Regions from separate parts of the Clostridium sp. 'deep sea' genome, predicted to be linked through region 3. Evidence: predicted binding sites of a transcription regulator. Region 3 holds the regulator's gene; each other region holds the start of a gene.
What was found. Region 3 encodes HrcA, which represses chaperone genes, less so after heat shock. Its sites were predicted from a motif close to TGTTAGCACTCNNNNNNNNNGAGTGCTAACA; they were not measured.

Region 1: a site for HrcA is predicted at 4,198-4,228, ahead of groES (co-chaperone GroES). Genes of this name have one in related genera too.
Region 2: a site for HrcA is predicted at 4,477-4,507, ahead of htpG (molecular chaperone HtpG). Genes of this name have one in related genera too.

The regions. Positions count from the first base shown of each region.
Region 1 is NZ_CP063353.1:3,139,850-3,146,304, reverse strand. It holds gene IMX26_RS14650 (ATP-binding protein) at 1-388, opposite strand, end outside; gene IMX26_RS14645 (S41 family peptidase) at 655-1,854, opposite strand; gene groL (chaperonin GroEL) at 2,225-3,856, opposite strand; gene groES (co-chaperone GroES) at 3,874-4,164, opposite strand; gene IMX26_RS14630 (formate/nitrite transporter family protein) at 4,403-5,233, opposite strand; gene IMX26_RS14625 (5-formyltetrahydrofolate cyclo-ligase) at 5,205-5,822, opposite strand; gene tsaD (tRNA (adenosine(37)-N6)-threonylcarbamoyltransferase complex transferase subunit TsaD) at 5,833-6,455, opposite strand, start outside.
Region 2 is NZ_CP063353.1:1,800,420-1,806,874, reverse strand. It holds gene IMX26_RS08425 (DEAD/DEAH box helicase) at 1-2,576, shown strand, start outside; gene IMX26_RS08420 (GNAT family N-acetyltransferase) at 2,665-3,132, shown strand; gene IMX26_RS08415 (hypothetical protein) at 3,189-3,611, shown strand; gene IMX26_RS08410 (GNAT family protein) at 3,652-4,194, shown strand; gene htpG (molecular chaperone HtpG) at 4,538-6,415, shown strand.
Region 3 is NZ_CP063353.1:358,602-365,056, reverse strand. It holds gene dnaJ (molecular chaperone DnaJ) at 1-710, opposite strand, end outside; partial or broken gene dnaK (molecular chaperone DnaK) at 757-2,601, opposite strand; gene grpE (nucleotide exchange factor GrpE) at 2,614-3,171, opposite strand; gene IMX26_RS01700 (TCP-1/cpn60 chaperonin family protein) at 3,184-4,752, opposite strand; gene hrcA (heat-inducible transcriptional repressor HrcA) at 4,764-5,786, opposite strand; gene IMX26_RS01690 (cation-transporting P-type ATPase) at 6,057-6,455, opposite strand, start outside.

The DNA of each region.
Region 1 (6,455 bases), 1.1 Mb from region 3:
TATATGAGGTAGACATTGTTAAGATTTTAAGGCCTAGAATTTTGTTTATATCGTTTGTTTTTACTTTAAGGCGATATGTACCATATCCATAACCTTTTATGTTAGAAATGTGGGTTGGTTGAAAACTACCTGGCACATTTTGCAGCTGTGCTTGATAGTGATTATTTTGAAAGTCTTCATAGGTAAGTAATTGGTTTTTATACAACTCCCACTCGCCACTTAATTTAATTGGTCCTTCTTGAAGATTATAATGAGATAAATCTAAACAACCATTAACCACTTGCAATGTATTTGTATTTGATATTTTTGTTATATCAAAAACAACACTCACAACTAATATTATTAATGAAATAGTGATAAAAAGTGAGTATTTTTTTAACATTTTCATAGTTTATGCCTTTCAGGAAGGGAATCATTTTAGGTGTAAATAAAGATTATTTTATTAAAATTTTATACTAACAAGTCTGTGTTAGCAAGAGGGTGCAGCTATGTTTGATTGATTATATTTATTATATTGCTATTTCAACAATTTACTTTAACATTTTCACTTAGTATTTCATAGTAATTGCTTTAAAAAAACGGGTGAAAATGGATTTCAGCCCGTTCAATGCATAATTTTATTTAAGTTGTTGGTATTAAACTTGTTAAATCTAATTAGTTTTTAATAATATCCAATACCACTTCTAATGCCTTTTGAGGATTGCACTCAATATCGGGTGGGGTTCCCTCAAGAACAGTTCGTATAGTGCCATCTGGAAACAGTATTCGGGTATTAGATATTCTTACTTGTAATTTTGTATTTGGTAGGGTATACATTTTACTATAGCCTGAATCTATTCCACCTGATTTTGAGCCAACAATTGTACCTGTATTGGAGTATTTAACCCAGCTAATTAATTGCTCTGATGCAGATAAACAATGTTGATTAACCAGTAAAAATAATTTATCATATCCTTTTTTACTGTTAACAGGTTTTACTTTAGTTTCAACTTCAAAAAAATGTGAATAATTAGCTGTGATAAATGGATCAAGAGTTGCCACTGGTAGGTTACTAAGCTCAAGAATGTTCTGTTCCTTAAGTTCATTGGTAACTTGGCTTCTCTTTAATAGCCCATATTTTGATACGCTAGTTTCGTTCTTTATAATTGCAGGTAAGATATATTCAGACCAATCATCAATATAACCACCAGCATTGTCTCTGATATCAAGAATAATATTTGATGTTGCTTTATTTAATAAATACTGTTTAATTTCTTCTCGCTCATCTGTAGTTAACGTAAACATTGGAATCTTTACATATATTGTATTTAATTCTGGATATTCTTTTACTGAATATCCGCTACTTGAATATGAATAAGCCTTATTCTTTTTATAGTTATGAGATATCACTCTACTCCAATACTTATAATTCTCACTACTTAAATCATTTAATTCTTTGTATGTATTGTATGCTTCTTCACCTATGTACTCTCTTTTTAACTCTATATTAGAAGCTATTATCCAAAACTCTTTTGGATTAACAAGATAAGAATGGGGATCTCTTATTTCTATCATAAACTCGTTTAATAAGTTTAAAAATTGTTTATCAGTATCTGTTTTTAATATTTTAGTTTTAAATTGTTCTCTTAGTTTTTCAAAACTTAAAGGATAACTCTCTTCCCAATCTTCAAAAAAACAATAATCAGCTTCAATTGTTTCACATAAGTAATTAAAGTCTTCCAGCTTTTGATCCACTGAATACAACCTAAATAAATAGTCTCTAACTATGCCAAAATATACTAAAGCTACTACTAAACATAAAGATACAACAACTATAATGATTTTCTTTGCATTAAGTTTTTTAATATTTTTCACTTTACAGCTCCTTTCATGTTGTCTTTAAACCCTAAACCTATGGATGTATAATTATGTTATCTCGTATATTCATTGTATTATCTAAATAGCTATATGTCAAATATATTTTACATATTTCCACATAAAATTATTAATTAACATCTTTTAAATTATTTTAAAATAATGTTTAATTGCATATTGAGTTCACTTAATATAATTGGAGAGGCTATGGATTGTAGTATAAAACAAAAGTTTAGAGAGGTTATTTAATAATTTGTGTAGATACTATATATTACTGACTACCAAAAAGATTTGTAAGAAGCAAAATGGTACAATATTTTTTAATTATAAAAAAAGAAATGCTCACAATTTGTGAGCATTTCGTATTTTACTACATCATTGGCATTCCGCCACCCATGCCTGGACCTGCTGGCATTGCTGGCTCTTCTTCTGGAATATCAGCAACCAATGTTTCTGTTGTTAAAATCATAGCAGCAATACTTGCAGCGTTTTGTAAAGCTGAGCGAGTAACCTTAGCTGGGTCAACAATACCAGCTTCTATCATGTTCACATAACGCTCATTTAAGGCATCAAAACCAACGCCTGAATCAGATTTAACTACTTCTGATACAATAACACTGCCCTCTAAACCAGCATTAAAGGCGATTTGACGAACTGGCTCTTCTAAAGCACGCTCAACAATTTTAGCACCTGTTTTAGCATCGCCTTCTAGTCTCTCTACTACCTCTTTAACTTTAGCTTGAATCTCAAGTAAAGCTGTGCCACCGCCAGAAATAATTCCTTCTTCTACAGCTGCACGTGTAGCAGATAAAGCATCTTCTATACGTAGCTTACGCTCTTTTAACTCTACCTCAGTAGCGGCACCTACCTGAATAACTGCAACACCACCAGATAATTTAGCTAAACGCTCTTGAAGCTTTTCGCGGTCATAATCAGAAGTTGTATCTTCTATTTGGGCTTTAATTTGACGAACACGGTTATCAACTCCACCTTGCTCACCAGCACCATCTATAATAATTGTTTCTTCTTTAGTAATACGTACTTGATGTGCTTTTCCTAACATGTTCATATCTGTATTCTTTAGCTCTAAACCTAAGTCTTCAGAAATAACTTGAGCACCTGTTAAAATAGCAATATCTTCTAACATAGCTTTACGACGATCACCAAAACCAGGAGCTTTAACAGCTACAGCATTCATGATACCACGTAGTTTGTTTACTACTAATGTAGCTAATGCTTCACCTTCGATATCTTCTGCAATAATAATTAAAGAGCTTCCTCTTTCAACCATTTGTTGAAGTAAAGGTAATAAGTCTTGAATATTTGTAATCTTGCGATCTGTTAATAAGATATATGGATTATCTAAAATTGCTTCCATTTTTTCAGCATCTGTAACCATGTAAGGAGATACATAACCACGATCAAACTGCATACCTTCAACAACCTCTAAAGTTGTTTTCATGTTTTTAGATTCTTCTACAGTAATAACACCGTCGTTACCAACCTTCTCCATTGCCTCAGCAATTAACTCACCTATTTGAGCTTCATTTGCTGAAATAGAAGCTACCTGAGTGATATCTTCTTTACTACGTACGGTTATGCTTCTGCCTTTAATTTCTTCAACAGCGCAAATTACTGCCTCTTCAATACCACGACGTAAAATCATTGGATTAGCACCAGCAGCTACGTTTTTTAGTCCCTCACGTACCATTGCCTGAGCTAATAAAGTAGCAGTTGTTGTTCCATCTCCTGCTACATCATTTGTTTTTGTAGCAACTTCTTTAACTAATTGAGCACCCATGTTTTCAAATGGATCTTCTACCTCAATTTCGCGAGCAATTGTTACACCATCATTAGTAATTAATGGGGCACCAAATTTTTTATCTAATACTACATTACGACCTTTAGGTCCTAATGTAACTTTAACTGCATCAGCTAATGCATTCACACCACGTTCTAAAGCTTTACGTGCATCTTCATTGTACTTAAATTGTTTAGCCATTTATGTACACCTCCTGTTTAGTTTTCGATAACAGCTATTATGTCTTCTTCTTTCATAACAAGGTATTCACTACCATTGTGTTTCACTTCATTACCAGCATATTTTGAGAATAGTACTGAATCTCCTGCCTTTACTTCCATTGGCATTAAGTTTCCGTTATTATCTCTTTTACCTATACCAACAGCAATCACTTTACCCTCTTGAGGTTTTTCTTTTGCTGAATCAGGCATTATAATTCCACCAATTTTGGTCTCTTTTTGTTTAAGTACTTCAATTATTACACGATTAGCCAAAGGTTTTATAGCCATCTGTATGCCTCCTCTGTATAGTTATTTTTTGATTATTAGCACTCTTACTAAGTGAGTGCTAATCATATACATTAATATACCAATATTATTGAAAATGTCAAGTGTATAAATAAAAAAGCTTACGACAAAAAGTCACAAGCTTCATGTTTTTGTTGTAGCTTAATAAAAAAATGGTTAATATAAAGTTAATATATAACTAAAACTTTACAAAAGCAACCTGAAAAGCTTTAAATAAATATTACCTGTTTTTAGTTTGTTTATTATATGCAAAGCAGTATAAAGCTCCTACAAAAAAGGCTCCTCCTATAATATTGCCTATAGTTACAGGAAGTAAATTAGAGGTAATCATACTTCCCCAGTTAAGTGAGCCTAAATCACCAAACTGAGCTATATTAGCAATATAACTAGTACCTTTTAACATAATTCCAGCAGGAATATAAAACATGTTAGCAATTGAGTGTTCAAATCCACAGGCTACAAATGGAGTTATAATTGACACACAGGCAATAATTTTACCCCACACTGTTTTAGCCGATGTGGCAACCCAAACAGCCAAACATACCAACCAGTTTGCTAACAAACCCCTAATTAAGGCTTGCATAAATGGCATACTTACTTTTGCCTTGGCAACTTTTAAGGCAACATTAGCAGCAAATCCATGGTTAGTTGCCCATAAACCCGATTTTGCTATTAAAAATGCTACAAAAACAGCTCCTATAAAGTTTGATAGATAAACTAATGACCAATTTTTTAACATAGCACCTACAGAGATTTTTTTCTTTTGACAAGCCATTATTAACAAATTGTTGCCTGTAAATAATTCTGCTCCTGCTAATAAAATTAAAATTAAAGCTAAACTGAATATAACACCCGCCATCATTTTAGACATACCATATCCTAAAAATTGGGATACATCTTGTGAAATTATAATTGAAGCAAAGCCAGCAAAAGAAATATAACAACCTGCTAAAAATCCTAACAATAAGGTAAGCCAAGCTGGTCGAACTGATTTTTTTATGCCAACATCTATTGTTGCTTCTCTAATTTCTCCTGGTTTTAAATTCCTCATCCTTCTTGTTCCTCCCAATAATTCTATTCTCTGTAATTATAAAGTTAACTGGCACATCAAATATTCCAGTAGGAATTTTATCTACTATTTGTGTTTCGTATGCTAATGCAATTCTTGAACAAGTAGAGGATAGTTTAGCAACTAATCTGTCATAATAACCTCCTCCGTAACCTAGTCTATTACGGTTTGTATCAAAGGCTACTCCTGGAGTAATTACTAAATCTATTTTTGATAGGTCTATTGCTGTGCAGTGCTCTTTGTTAGGCTCCATAATACCGTAGTTTCCTTTTATTAAATCATTTTTAGATTTAATTTGGTAAGCAAGAATACTTCTGGTTTTTGGTATAGTTATAGGCACGCATACTATTTTATCAGCTTTTAAGGCTGTGTCAATGAGTTCTTTTGTGGACACTTCACCACGAAAATCAACATAATACAGAATTATATTTGCTTGTTGATATTGGGCAGTTTTCTCAAGATTTTCTTTTATTTGTAAGTCTGCCTTTTCACGTGTATCTTTATTAATAATACTGCGTTTTTCAATAATTTGTTTTCTTAGTTTTGTTTTTATCTCTTTTAAGTTTGCCATTGTATTCTCCTTATTGGGGGTGTTCAGTAATAGGCAAGGTAGCATAGGCATTGGCATTTAACTTAGCTATTAAACCCTGTTTATAGTAGTGATAACCAGCTACTCCTACCATGGCTGCATTATCTGTACAGTATACTTTTTGAGGGTAAAATAGTTTTATATTATGTTTCTGCAACGCCTTAGTTAACTGCTGTCTTAAAGCAGTGTTTGCGGCCACACCTCCGGCTAATGCAACCTGATTAACTTGTTTGAGTTTAGCAGCTTTTATAGTATTTTCTACTAATACATCAACTACCGCCTGCTGAAAAGATGCCGCTATATCATTTACGGGTAACTCTATATTCTTTTGCTCGTGTTTATGAATTACATTAATAACAGCAGATTTTAACCCGCTAAAACTAAAGTCAAGGGTATCTTCTTTGGCAAAGGCTCGCGGAAAAGCAAAGGCTGTATTATCCCCTTTAAGGGATATATTTTCAATTACTGGTCCACCTGGATAACCTAAGCCTAGTCTTCGGGCAATTTTATCAAAGGCCTCGCCCGCCGCATCATCACGGGTATGAGCAATGCGTTCAAATTTTAAGTGTTCTTCCATATATATTAATTCTGTATGTCCACCCGATACTACTAAGG
Region 2 (6,455 bases), 1.4 Mb from region 3:
TAACAACGTCTTATATGGGGGCATCTGATTTTAAGGCAATAAAAATACTATCAGAATTGCCAAATACCGAAATAAAGATTTCCTACGATACTAAAAGAACCAGACTACATGCTAAAGCTTATTATTTTCACAGAGAATCGGGTTTTAGTACAGCCTATATTGGTTCTTCAAATATATCAAAAGCAGCTTTATCAGAGGGAACAGAATGGAATCTAAAAATCTCTGAATATACTTCACCCGAAATAATAAATAAGTATAGGGTTACTTTTGAAACATATTGGTATGCAAATGACTTTGTACATTTTGATGGTAATAATGAGAATGATGTAAGAGTATTAAAAAAATCGCTTAGCAAAGAGCAAACCGAAAATAATATTAATTACTCTTTTATCATAAAACCTTATATGTATCAACAAGAAATTTTAGATAAACTGGAAGTAGAAAGAACAGTATATAAATCATTTAAAAACCTAATAGTTGCTGCAACAGGAACAGGTAAAACAGTTGTATCTGCTTTTGATTTTAAGCAGTATTATAAAAAAAATAAGAGCTGTAGGTTTTTATATTTGGCTCATCGTAAAGAAATTTTAGAGCAAAGTTTAATTACATTTAGAACCATTTTAAATGATAATAACTTTGGTGACCTTTGGATTGGTGAGCATAAACCAACTCAATATAATCAGTTGTTTGCTTCAATTCAAACCCTAAACTATAATAATAAGTTTTTATTATTTGAAGAAAACTATTTTGATTATATTATTCTCGACGAAGCCCATCATGGTGCTGCTTTTTCATATGACAAAATACTGTTGTACTTTAGTCCACAAATTTTACTGGGATTAACAGCAACTCCAGAAAGAACAGATAATATAGATATTTTGAAGTATTTTAATGATAGAATTTCATATGAAATTAGATTACATGAGGCTATAGATAGAAATTTACTATGCCCTTTTCATTATTTTGGTATAACAGATAGTGTGAGTTTAGATACTGTTACTTGGAGTAGGGGTAGATATGAAACTAGTGAATTAAGTAATTTGTACACAGGAAATGATATGAGAGCAGATTTAATAGTCAGGCAGTTAGATAAATACATAAATGACATTAATGAAGTTAAAGGCATAGGCTTTTGTGTAAGTCAAGACCACGCAAAATTTATGAGTTATTACTTTAATAAATGTAATATTCCATCAATAAACATCGACTCTAGTTCTTCTAAAGAGCAGAGAAAATCAGCTAAAGATAAACTAAAAAGTGGAGATTTGAAATTTATTTTTGTAGTTGACATATACAATGAAGGTGTAGATATACCAGCTATAAATACGGTATTATTTTTAAGACCAACTGATTCAGCCACTATATTTATTCAGCAGTTAGGAAGAGGATTAAGAATTTCTGAAGATAAAGATGTGTTAACTGTTTTAGATTTTGTGGGTCAAGCAAATGGTAACTATGACTACAACTCTAAAATAAGAAGTATTATTGGAAAAACTGCACACAGCATAAAGAATGAAGTTGAAAAAGACTTTCCTACACTTCCAAAAGGGTGTTATATACAATTAGAAAGAAAAGCAAAAGACTATATTCTTGAAAACTTAAAAAATATATATGTAGATAAAAATAAATTAAGAAGGCTGATTAGGAACTATAAACATCAGACAAATCTTCCTTTAACGGTTTTAAATTTTTTAGAATATTATCAGTTAAAATCTTGGCAAATCTATAAAACATCAAGTCTATATGAACTAGGTGTTTTAGAAAACATTAAACAAAATGTAATTCAAAAGGATAAAAATGATTTAAAAAGTGTGTTTCAAAGAGTACTATATATTAACTCTAAGAAATTTATAGATTTTATTTTGAGTTACTTAAAGCAAAAGGTTTACACTTTACAAACGCTAAATTCAGATGAAAAGCTTATGTTAACAATGTTTCACTATACTGTTTGGAATAAGTCACCAGATGGCAAGACAGTTGAGTATCTTTACAGACTAAAAAATGATAATTCAGAAATTTTTAATGAGATAATAGAATTGCTTGAATATAACAAACATACAATAGATTTTATTGGTAAAAGTATTTCCTTAGAATACAATTGTCCACTTGAGCTATATGCAAAATATAATATAAAGCAAATCTTAACTGCCTTTGCTGTAAACACGGAATACTATCAAAAGCCTTTTAGAGAAGGGGTATTATATATTAAAGAAAAAAACACAGATTTATTTTTTGTAACCCTCAATAAATCAGAAAAGGACTTTACAAAAACTACTCTTTACGAAGATTATGCCATTAGCTCTAAGCTTTTTCACTGGCAATCACAAAGCAGAACATCTATTACCTCAGCAACAGGTCAGAGATATGTTAATCAACGTAAAAATGAAAATACTGTGATATTGTTTGTTAGAGAAAATAAAAGAGAAAATGGTATAACGAGCCCTTATTACTTATTAGGCAAAGCAAACTATGTATCTCATGCAGGATCAAAACCAATAAGTATAACCTGGGAGTTAGAGCATGAAATTCCTACTTTTATATTAAAGAAATCGAACAAATTGGCAGATGTTTTATAATAATATTAATCCTATAATGACGTAAAAAAGGCAAAACTATTTATTTTTAGATTATATAACGAATTAGTAATTTTCAGGAGGGCATCCAATGAACAATAGCATAGATATTAAGATAAAAAGAATAACTAAAAACAATTATCATAAATTTGATAACATGGTGTATTGGCGACAAACAGGTTGTGCAAGAACAAATGAAGAAAAAGAGCTGAACGCAAAAAAAACTTTTGGTGACGCTTATAGTGAACTAAATCATAACGATTTTTACGTATTTGCGGCCGAATATCAGAATATACTTATTGGCTGGATTTCACTCATTTATATGCCAAAAGTGGGTAAGTGGAATAAAGGAGTGTTGTATGTTGACGAGCTTTGGACCGCACCAGAGTTTAGGCGTAGGCAAATTGCTTATAAGCTAATGAGTAAAGCCATAGATATACAAAAACAAACACGGGCCCAATCCATAAGGTTATATACCCATAATATTGCTGCCCAAAAGCTTTATGATAAATGTGGATTTAAAGAACTAGGTAAAGCTATATTTTTAGAGAAAGAGTAAAAGAGGTAGTTGTATAATAGTAAAATCACTAAAATAAATTATAGGTAGGAGAAAAAATGGGCATTTTAATTTACATTATTTTTTTTATAATATGCATAGCAAGTATGGTTCCTATAAATATAATTATAGATTTAAAGGAGATTCTGTTTGTAGTTTTAAACTTATTTTTATTTATGTTAGCTACTAAAACTGTTAAAGATTTTTATAAAATAATAAAATGTTATTTTAAAAGTAACATTGATATTAATATTAAAAAATCTCTAGTTATACTACGTAAATACAAAATTGTTACCTTAATCATTGGAGTAATTGGTAGTTTAACAAAATATATTGCGGCTGGAAATTACATTACAGAAACAGAGGTCTATGCCTTTAGTATTCATGCTAAGTTTAGACCTATATTATACGCACTAGTAGTAATTGTTTTAATTTTATATCCTTTAGAGATGTACTTAGAAAAATATCAAGATAATAAGTAAATAATAATCATTTAATATTAACATAAGGAGGTGTTCATTTTTGATAAATAATATAGCAGGCGAAAAAGTAATATTAAGACCACTAGAAACAGCTAAAGATTTAGATTTTATAGTTGATGTTGAGACCAATAAAGACTTATGGTATTACGAGGAATATGTAAAAGAGGATAAACAAAAAACACGAGAGTTATTTATTAAGAGAATGAGGCCAGAAGTAAAAAATTTTGATTTTATTATTAGTAGAAAAAATGATAATACCAAAACAGCAATTGGGGTGGCTTATACTTGGCTTTATAGTGAGTATCGCAAAAGTTATGAAATAGGCTATGTCATTTTACCCCAGTATCAAAAACAGGGCTTTGGCTGTGATGCAACTAAAAGTTTACTCAAGTTTGCCTTTGAGCAACTTAAAACACATAAAGTAGTAGGTATGTGTAATGCTAACAATGTAGGTTCAGCCACTATAATGCAAAAGGTAGGTATGAGAAAAGAAGCAGTCTTTAAAGAAGAGCTGTTTTGGAATAACAAATGGACTGACCAATATTTTTTTGCTATTTTAGAGAGCGAATATTTTAATAAGTAGCTTATAATAGGTATTTATATTTTCCTAATTAAGAGTAAGTTATCTTTTATTTTTTTCACTTTTTTTAGTGAGTAATAATGACATGCAAGCTTAATTGCTGTTAAAGCCAAGCTTAATATTTGTAGAACACAATGAAGGTGTTTGCTAACAATGTAGCTACCAAAATAATAAATATGTAGTTTTTAGTTTAAAGACAATTATTAAGTATTTAGTTTATAGTGAATAAAAAAGGAACTATAAAAAATTAATCATTTACAAAAATAAGTAAAATAATGTATAATAAATTAGCACTCGCAGCACGAGAGTGCTAATAACTACTTATAATACTTAAGGAGAACTCAAAATGGTTAAAAAAGCGTTTAAAACCGAATCTAAAAGATTGTTAGATATGATGATTAATTCAATCTACACCCACAAAGAAATATTTTTAAGAGAACTAATCTCCAATTCTAGTGATGCCATTGATAAAATCTACTACCGAGATTTAGCTGATAGTTCTCAAACTTTTAATAAAGACGATTATTATATAAAAATAATTGCCAATAAAGAAAACAGAACATTAACAGTTATTGATACTGGTATAGGTATGACTAAAGATGAGTTAGAGAATAATTTAGGAACAATTGCTCAAAGTGGCTCATTGGCATTTAAAAAAGAAAATGAAATGAAAGATGGCTTTGATATTATTGGTCAATTTGGAGTAGGCTTTTACTCAGCCTTTATGGTAGCCGAAGATGTTACTGTAATAAGTAAAGCTTTAGATAATAATGAAGCCTATAAATGGCAGTCTAGTGGTGCTGATGGTTATACAATTGAAGAGTGCCAAAAGCCAACAACAGGTACCGAAATTACACTTACTTTAAAGCAAAATACCGAAGACGAAAACTATGATGAATACTTAGAAGAGTACAAATTAAAATCAATAATAAAAAAATACTCAGATTTTATTCGTTACCCAATTAAAATGGATACTACTAGCCATAAATTAAAAGAGGGCAGTGAAGAAGATTACGAAGAAGTTGTAGAAGAAAAAACAGTTAATAGTATGGTTCCAATTTGGAGAAAAAACAAAAAAGAGCTAACTAAAGAAGATTACGAAAATTTCTATACCGAAAAACGTTATGGTTTTGATAAACCTTTAAAGCATTTACACATAAGTGTAGAAGGTATGATTAGTTATAATGCTATATTATATATACCAGAGCAAATTCCCTTTGATTATTACTCCAAGGAGTATGAAAAAGGCTTAGAGTTATACTCTAATGGTGTATTAATAATGAATAAATGCCAAGACCTTTTACCAGACTACTTTAGCTTTGTTAAAGGAATGGTTGATTCAGCAGATTTATCTTTAAATATCTCACGTGAAATGTTACAGCATAATAGGCAGTTAAAACGGATTGCTAAAAATATTCAAACTAAAATAAAAAATGAACTTGAAAACATGCTTAAAAATGACCGTGAGAGTTATGAAAAGTTTTATAACTCTTTTGGCAGACAATTAAAATATGGCGTTTATGAGAAATTTGGTAGCAATAAAGATGTACTTGAGTCTTTATTAATGTTTTATTCATCTACAGAGAAAAAACTGGTTACCCTTAATGAGTATGTTTCACGTATGAAAGAGGATCAAAAGTATATCTATTATGCAGCTGGTGAGAGTGTAGAAAAAATTGAAAAGCTACCTAAAACAGAAATTGTTGCAGATAAAGGTTACGAAATCTTATACTTAACTGAAGATATTGATGAGTTTGCCCTAAAAGTTTTAAAAGAACATGCTGAAAAAGAGTTTAAATCTGTTTCTAGTGGTGACTTAGGTATTGATACAGAGGAAACCGATACTCAAGATACTAAAGCCGATGAAAACAAAGATTTATTTGTCAAAATGAAAGAAATTTTAGCAGATAAAGTTAAAGAAGTACGAGCCTCTAAAAGATTAAAAACTCACCCTGTGTGTTTAGCTAATGAGGGCGAAGTCTCTATTGAAATGGAAAAAATCTTAAATACTATGCCTAATAATCAAGGAATTAAAGCAGATAAAATATTAGAAATTAATCTTAATCACCAAGTTTTTGAAGCCTTAAAAAATGCCTTTGATAAAGACAATGATAAACTAGAGGTTTATACCAACCTATTGTATAATCAGGCTTTATTAATAGAGGGTTTACCAATTAGTGATCCTGTAGAGTTCTCTAATAATATTTGTAAAATTATAAAGTAATTATTAAAAGCGGCTGTACAGAAGTAGTATAACAATAGTT
Region 3 (6,455 bases):
TCACCTGCTTCACCCTTACCAGCAACTCTTAGGCGTGATCCATTATCAACTCCAGGTGGAATTGTTATATTTATTCTGCGTTTTTTAATAACCTTGCCTTGACCATGGCAAGTTTCACAGTGTTTTTCAATCGTTTTTCCTTTTCCATTACATTTAGGACAAGTTACAACATTAACAAATTGTCCAAATGGTGTTTGCTGAGCTCTCTTGATCTTACCAGCACCTTTACACTGAGAACAGGTATGAACCTTACTTCCAGGCTCTGCACCGCTTCCGTTACAGGTATCACATACTTCATTGCGTCTTATGGTAATTTCCTTCTCAACACCAAATACGGCTTCCTCAAGGCTTAGTGTAATGTCATACCGTAAATCAGCACCAGCTTGTGGGCCTGTTCTACTTGCACGACCACCAAATCCACCATTAAACATCATATCAAAGATATCTTCAAAGCCACCAAATCCGCCTTCAAAACCACCTTGATTGCCCATACCAGCATGACCAAATTGATCGTATTGTTGACGTTTTTGAGGATCACTAAGTACCTGATAGGCTTCATTAATTTCTTTAAATTTCTCCTCAGAGTTAGGGTCATCACTTACATCTGGATGATGAGAACGGGCTAGCTTACGATAAGCCCGTTTAAGTTCATCACTAGATGCTTCTCGGTTTACACCTAATATATCATAATAATCTCTTTTATCTGCCATAATATCACTCCATAAACAGCCTATTGTTTAGTTATCACAATTATGCTTATTTAGGATCAGCTTCTGGATCGACCTCTTCGTATTCTGCATCAAATACTCCATCATCCTCAGGATTTTGTGATTGTTGACCCTGTTGTCCAGCTGCTTGCTGAGCTTGTTGAGCTTGTTGATATAAAATAGTTGATAGTTCATTAACGTGTTTAGTTAATTCTTCAACGGCACTATTAATAGCCTCTAAATCTTCGCCATCTTTAACTGCCTTAACAGCCTCAATTGACTTTTTAACCTCTTCAGCTTTAGCACTATCTACTTTATCACCTAGCTCAGTTAACATTTTCTCTGTACTATATACCATAGAATCAGCTTGATTACGCTTTTCTATTAATTCTTTTAGTATCTTATCTTCATCAGCATGCTGCTCTGCCTCTTTAACCATACGATCAATCTCATCATCACTTAATCCACTAGAAGATGTGATTGTAATAGTTTGCTCTTTTCCTGTACCTAAATCTTTAGCACTTACATTTACAATACCATTTCCATCAATATTAAATGTAACTTCAATTTGTGGTATTCCACGTGGTGCTGGTGGGATATCACTTAGTACAAATCTACCCAGTGTTTTATTTTGAGTTGCCATAGAACGTTCACCCTGTAAAACATGGATATCTACTTGAGTTTGATTATCTGCGGCTGTTGAGAATATTTGGTTTTTCTTTACTGGAATTGTGGTATTTCTATCAATTAATTTAGTAAATACTCCACCAAGTGTTTCAATACCTAAAGATAGAGGGGTAACATCTAGTAATACTACACCCTTAACTTCACCCGCTAACACACCAGCTTGAACAGCAGCACCTAAGGCTACTACTTCATCAGGATTAATTCCTTTAAATGGCTCTTGATTAGTAATGCTAAACACGGCCTTTTGAACAGCTGGAATTCTGGTAGAACCACCTACTAAAATAACCTTGTCAATCTCAGATGTAGATAAACCAGCATCTTTAATTGCCTTACGAATAGGATCTAGTGTTCTCTTTACTAAATGAGCTGTTAGTTCATCAAATTTAGCTCTTGTAAGTGTTATATCTAAGTGCTTTGGACCTGTAGCATCGGCTGTAACATATGGTAAGTTTATGTTTGCTTGGGCTACAGTACTTAACTCTTTTTTAGCATTTTCAGCAGCGTCTTTTAATCTCTGCAATGCCATTTTATCTTTAGATAAATCTACGCCTTGATCACGCTTAAACTCTTTCACTAAATAATCCATAATGGCTTTATCAAAATCGTCTCCACCAAGGTGAGTATCACCATTAGTAGACAATACCTCAAAAACGCCATCTCCTAAATCTAAAATAGATACGTCAAAAGTACCGCCACCCAAGTCATAAACTAATATCTTTTGAGCTCCATCATTCTCCAACCCATATGCTAAAGAAGCGGCTGTTGGCTCATTCACTATTCTTAACACTTCTAAGCCTGCAATTTTTCCAGCATCTTTAGTTGCTTGACGTTGTGGCTGAAACCTCTAAGCAGGAACTGTAATTACCGCTTGGGTAACAGTTTCACCTAAATATGCCTCAGCATCAGCCTTTAATTTTTGTAATATCATGGCTGAAACCTCTGGTGGTGTGTACTCTTTATTTCCTAACTTTACACTATATTTTTCACCCATATGACTCTTAATAGAGCTAACTGTGTTATCTGGGTTGCTTACAGCTTGGCGCTTAGCTACTTTACCAACTAATCGCTCATTATTTTTAGAATAAGCTACTACCGATGGAGTTGTTCTATCTCCCTCAGCATTAGCTATTACTACCGGCTGACCACCCTCCATAATAGCGACACATGAGTTTGTTGTTCCTAAATCAATTCCTATAACCTTAGACATCTATATTACCTCCTAATTACTAGATACTTTAACTTTTGCTGCTCGTAATAACTTATTATTAAACCGGTAGCCCGGCTCAAACACTTGTAAAACTGTATTATCTGCTACCTCTGAATTTTGTTCTTGCATTAAAGCCTCATGAATATGGGGATCAAACTGTTCTCCCTCGGCTTCAATTTTCTCTAATCCTTCAACGCTTAATATATCTATAAGCTGTTTGTAAATCATGTTTACTCCCTTAGTTACTTCTGGGTCGCTTATAGTTTGAAGAGCACGTTCAAAATTATCTATTACAGGCAAAATCTTACCTATTAAATTAGCATTTGCAGATGTCAGTAATTCACGCCTCTCTTTTTCAGTACGCTTTTTTAGATTTGTATAATCTGCTACCGCTCTAAGATATTGATTCTGTAATCTTTCGTTTTCTGTTGTAAGCTTATTTAACTCACTATTAATATCAACACACTCTTCTTCCACTGAAACTGTTTCTACTACCTCTTCACCATCAGCACTCTTTGATTTAGAGTTCTCAAGGTTTAGTTCTTTTTCTTCATTATTTCGCTCTTTCATCACTCTACCTACCTAAAAATTAAAATTAGGATTCATTTCTCCACTATCTTTTTTGCTTTTCATTTTAATAATGGTATCAATCCTTAAAATGGCTTCTGCAATTTCACCAGCCGCTTTAATTGCATGATATTTTACAAGTAGTGGATCAAATACTCCCATTTCCTTCATATCAACAATGTCTCCACTATCACAATCAATAGCTAAACATTCGTTACCTTGATCAATTTGTGCTGCAGTTATATCTTCGAGCTTCTCTAAGGGATTAAAACCTGCATTTAATATTATTTGAAAAACAGGTTTACGCAAAGCCCTACTGACACAATCAACTCCATATGCTGCCATTCCTTTAACAGTCTCACGTAGGGTCTCTACGGAACGAGAAACAGCAAGCTCTACTGAACCTCCACCAGCAACGTAACCACCTTTAATAGCGGCCTGAACAGATGAAGCAGCATCTTTAGCTATTCTTTCACGTTCATCAACAACCTCTGAGGTTGCAGCTCCAACCAAAACTGTTGCCATAGGTTTGTCATATCCTTCAATAATTCGAACCTTTTTAAGCCTTACATCTTCATACACTTTTTTAGCTTTACCTATTACCTCTTTAAGCTCTGTTATATCTTTGTTTAATCCAGTTCTTTTAATTAGTCTGGCACCAGTATGCTCTGACACGATTCGTAAATCTTTACTACCTACTCTAGTGCATACCAATACCCCAGCATCTGTTAAAAACTCTTCGGCGTAGTTATCTACAGCTCTATCTACTAAAACAACGTTTACTCCCAACTCAACTAATTTATGTAGATTAGTAGTAAATTTATTTTTTAGCTCCATATAACGCTTAAAGCCCATCTCGGTAGCTAACGCCTCTTCTTCTAATTCTTCTGGCTTTAAAGCATCATCTATAATCAGTATTTTTGCGTCTTCTATATTAAGTGGCATTTGTCTATTTAGTCTTTTTTTATCAATAATAACACCACTAAAAACCTCATTTTCAGCACCCTCTTCGGCGATTACAGTATCAGCTAATTTAAATACTTCATCTTGAAATTTATCTTCACCAATCATTTTTGCTGCTTTAACAATTAGTTCAGCTATATCTTTATGTTCTCTTCCAGCAATATAGGCAATCCTAGTTAATACAGGATCTTCTAACCCTTTTATATTAAAAGCCTTTTCCTTAATTGCTTTAAGAGCCTCTTTTATTCCAAGCTTAATACCCTCAATTACCCTTGCAACCGGAACACCTTTAACAACCTGGTCTACTCCCTCACTAACAAGAGCACCCGCCATAACTGTTGCCGTAGTTGTTCCATCACCTATCTCTGCTTGCTGAGCTTTAGCTATATTAATTAACATTCTAGCAGCAGGATGTGTTACATCCATTTTCTCTAAGATAGTAACACCAGCATTAGTAATGACAACATCATTGAAGCCATCCACTAACATAGTATCTAAACCCTTGGGACCTATAGTGCCTTCTACGGCAGCGGCCACTGCTTTTATTGCTCTAGCATTAGTCATTAAAGCCGCTAATTTTTCATCAATTTCAGATGTTCTTGCTGTTTGTTTAACTGACAAAATAATCCCTCCTAATCCTGCAATATATCTTCTATTCTTCTACTAACATATTCTAGCAAAGATATCACCCGAGCATACGTCATACGTTTTGGACCCAAAACTCCAATAACACCTGCAATATGGTCATTAATTAAATATGGAACTTTAATAATACTACATTCTTGCATTTTTACATTGGTAATTTCTTTGCCTATAGATATATTTAGGGTACTCATGTTTTCTGATGATAGTAACTCAGCTAAGATATCTTGGGCATTTAAGGCCTCAACCAATTGTAAGTATTTATTCTCTGTTTTAAACTCAGGTTGATTAAGTACATTAATAATTCCATCAGCAACAATGGGTGTTTTATGAACCTCAACTACCTGCTTAATGATTGACATTAAGGTTTTATCCTCATTATTAATATGCTCACTAATCATTGATACTAACTGCCTTATTTCAGAGCTCTTTATATCGTTTAAACATCTACCTTTTAAGCGGGCATTAAGAACTCTATTTATATAACCAATATCTTCAGCTAAAATTTCATTTGGTAAGTGTAACGTTTTATTTGTTGTAAGTCCATTATCAGTAACAACTAATGCGATTACATCTTTTTCACTGACTGGTATTAAGGCAAACTCTTTTAATCTGCATGCCTTAATATATGGACCACTTACTATTGTTGCATATGAAGTTAACTGAGATAGTGTTTCTGCAATATTTATTAAAAGCTGTTCTTTCTCTACTATACGTTGTTCAATTTCCGACTCAAAACGGGAGACCGATTCTATATCGGGCTTTTGTTTGGTATTTAATGAATTAACATAAACCCTATATCCTAAGTCACTAGGAATTCTTCCTGCAGAGACATGAGGCTGAATAAGTAACCCCATCTCTTCTAGGTCAGCCATTTCATTACGTACAGTAGCAGGGCTAACGCCTAAGTTAAAGTGTTTTGTGATAGTACGAGAACCCACTGGCACTCCTGACTCAATATAAAATTTTACTACTGCTTGCATAATCTGAAGCTGTCGTGGGGATAAAAACATATTCTCACCTTCTTATTTGTTAGCACTCTAGCTTAGTGAGTGCTAAAATCTATAAAAAAAATACCACCCAACATCGAAACTGTCAAGGCATTAACAGTGAATTAGTGAAAAAAAACATACTTTTTTTATATGTTGGATGTTTTATAAGGTGTTTAGTAGCAAAAATAGAGCAACTGATCATGTATTTAAAGAATATATGTCTTTTTTAGCTGTAAAAAAAGAAAGGAATGAGGAACAGTTACTCCCCCATTCTTTTATTTATAAATCTCTTTAGCCTCTTTTAGAGCGTCTTATAATTTTTAACACTTCATGACTTAATAATACCACAAAAGCAGCAGCCACAACGTATAGCCAATCCATCATTTGAAGGGGCGCAAATTTTAAGAACCTGCTAATAAATGGTACGTAAATAGCAAGCAACACCATTCCAAACGAAATACCAATAGATATCAGCAACTTGGTATTTGTAAAAAATGATTTATTGAATACAGATGTAAACTCGTATCTTCGTGACATTATATTAGCATACTGACATAAAGCAATAGTTACGTAACAAATTGTTGTAGCACGCATATATAAAGGATGTGTATCTGTTAAAGTTACACCCATTCTATTTCCAAACCAGGCAAAGTTAATAAATGCTAATGCACCTATTAATACTCCAAAGAA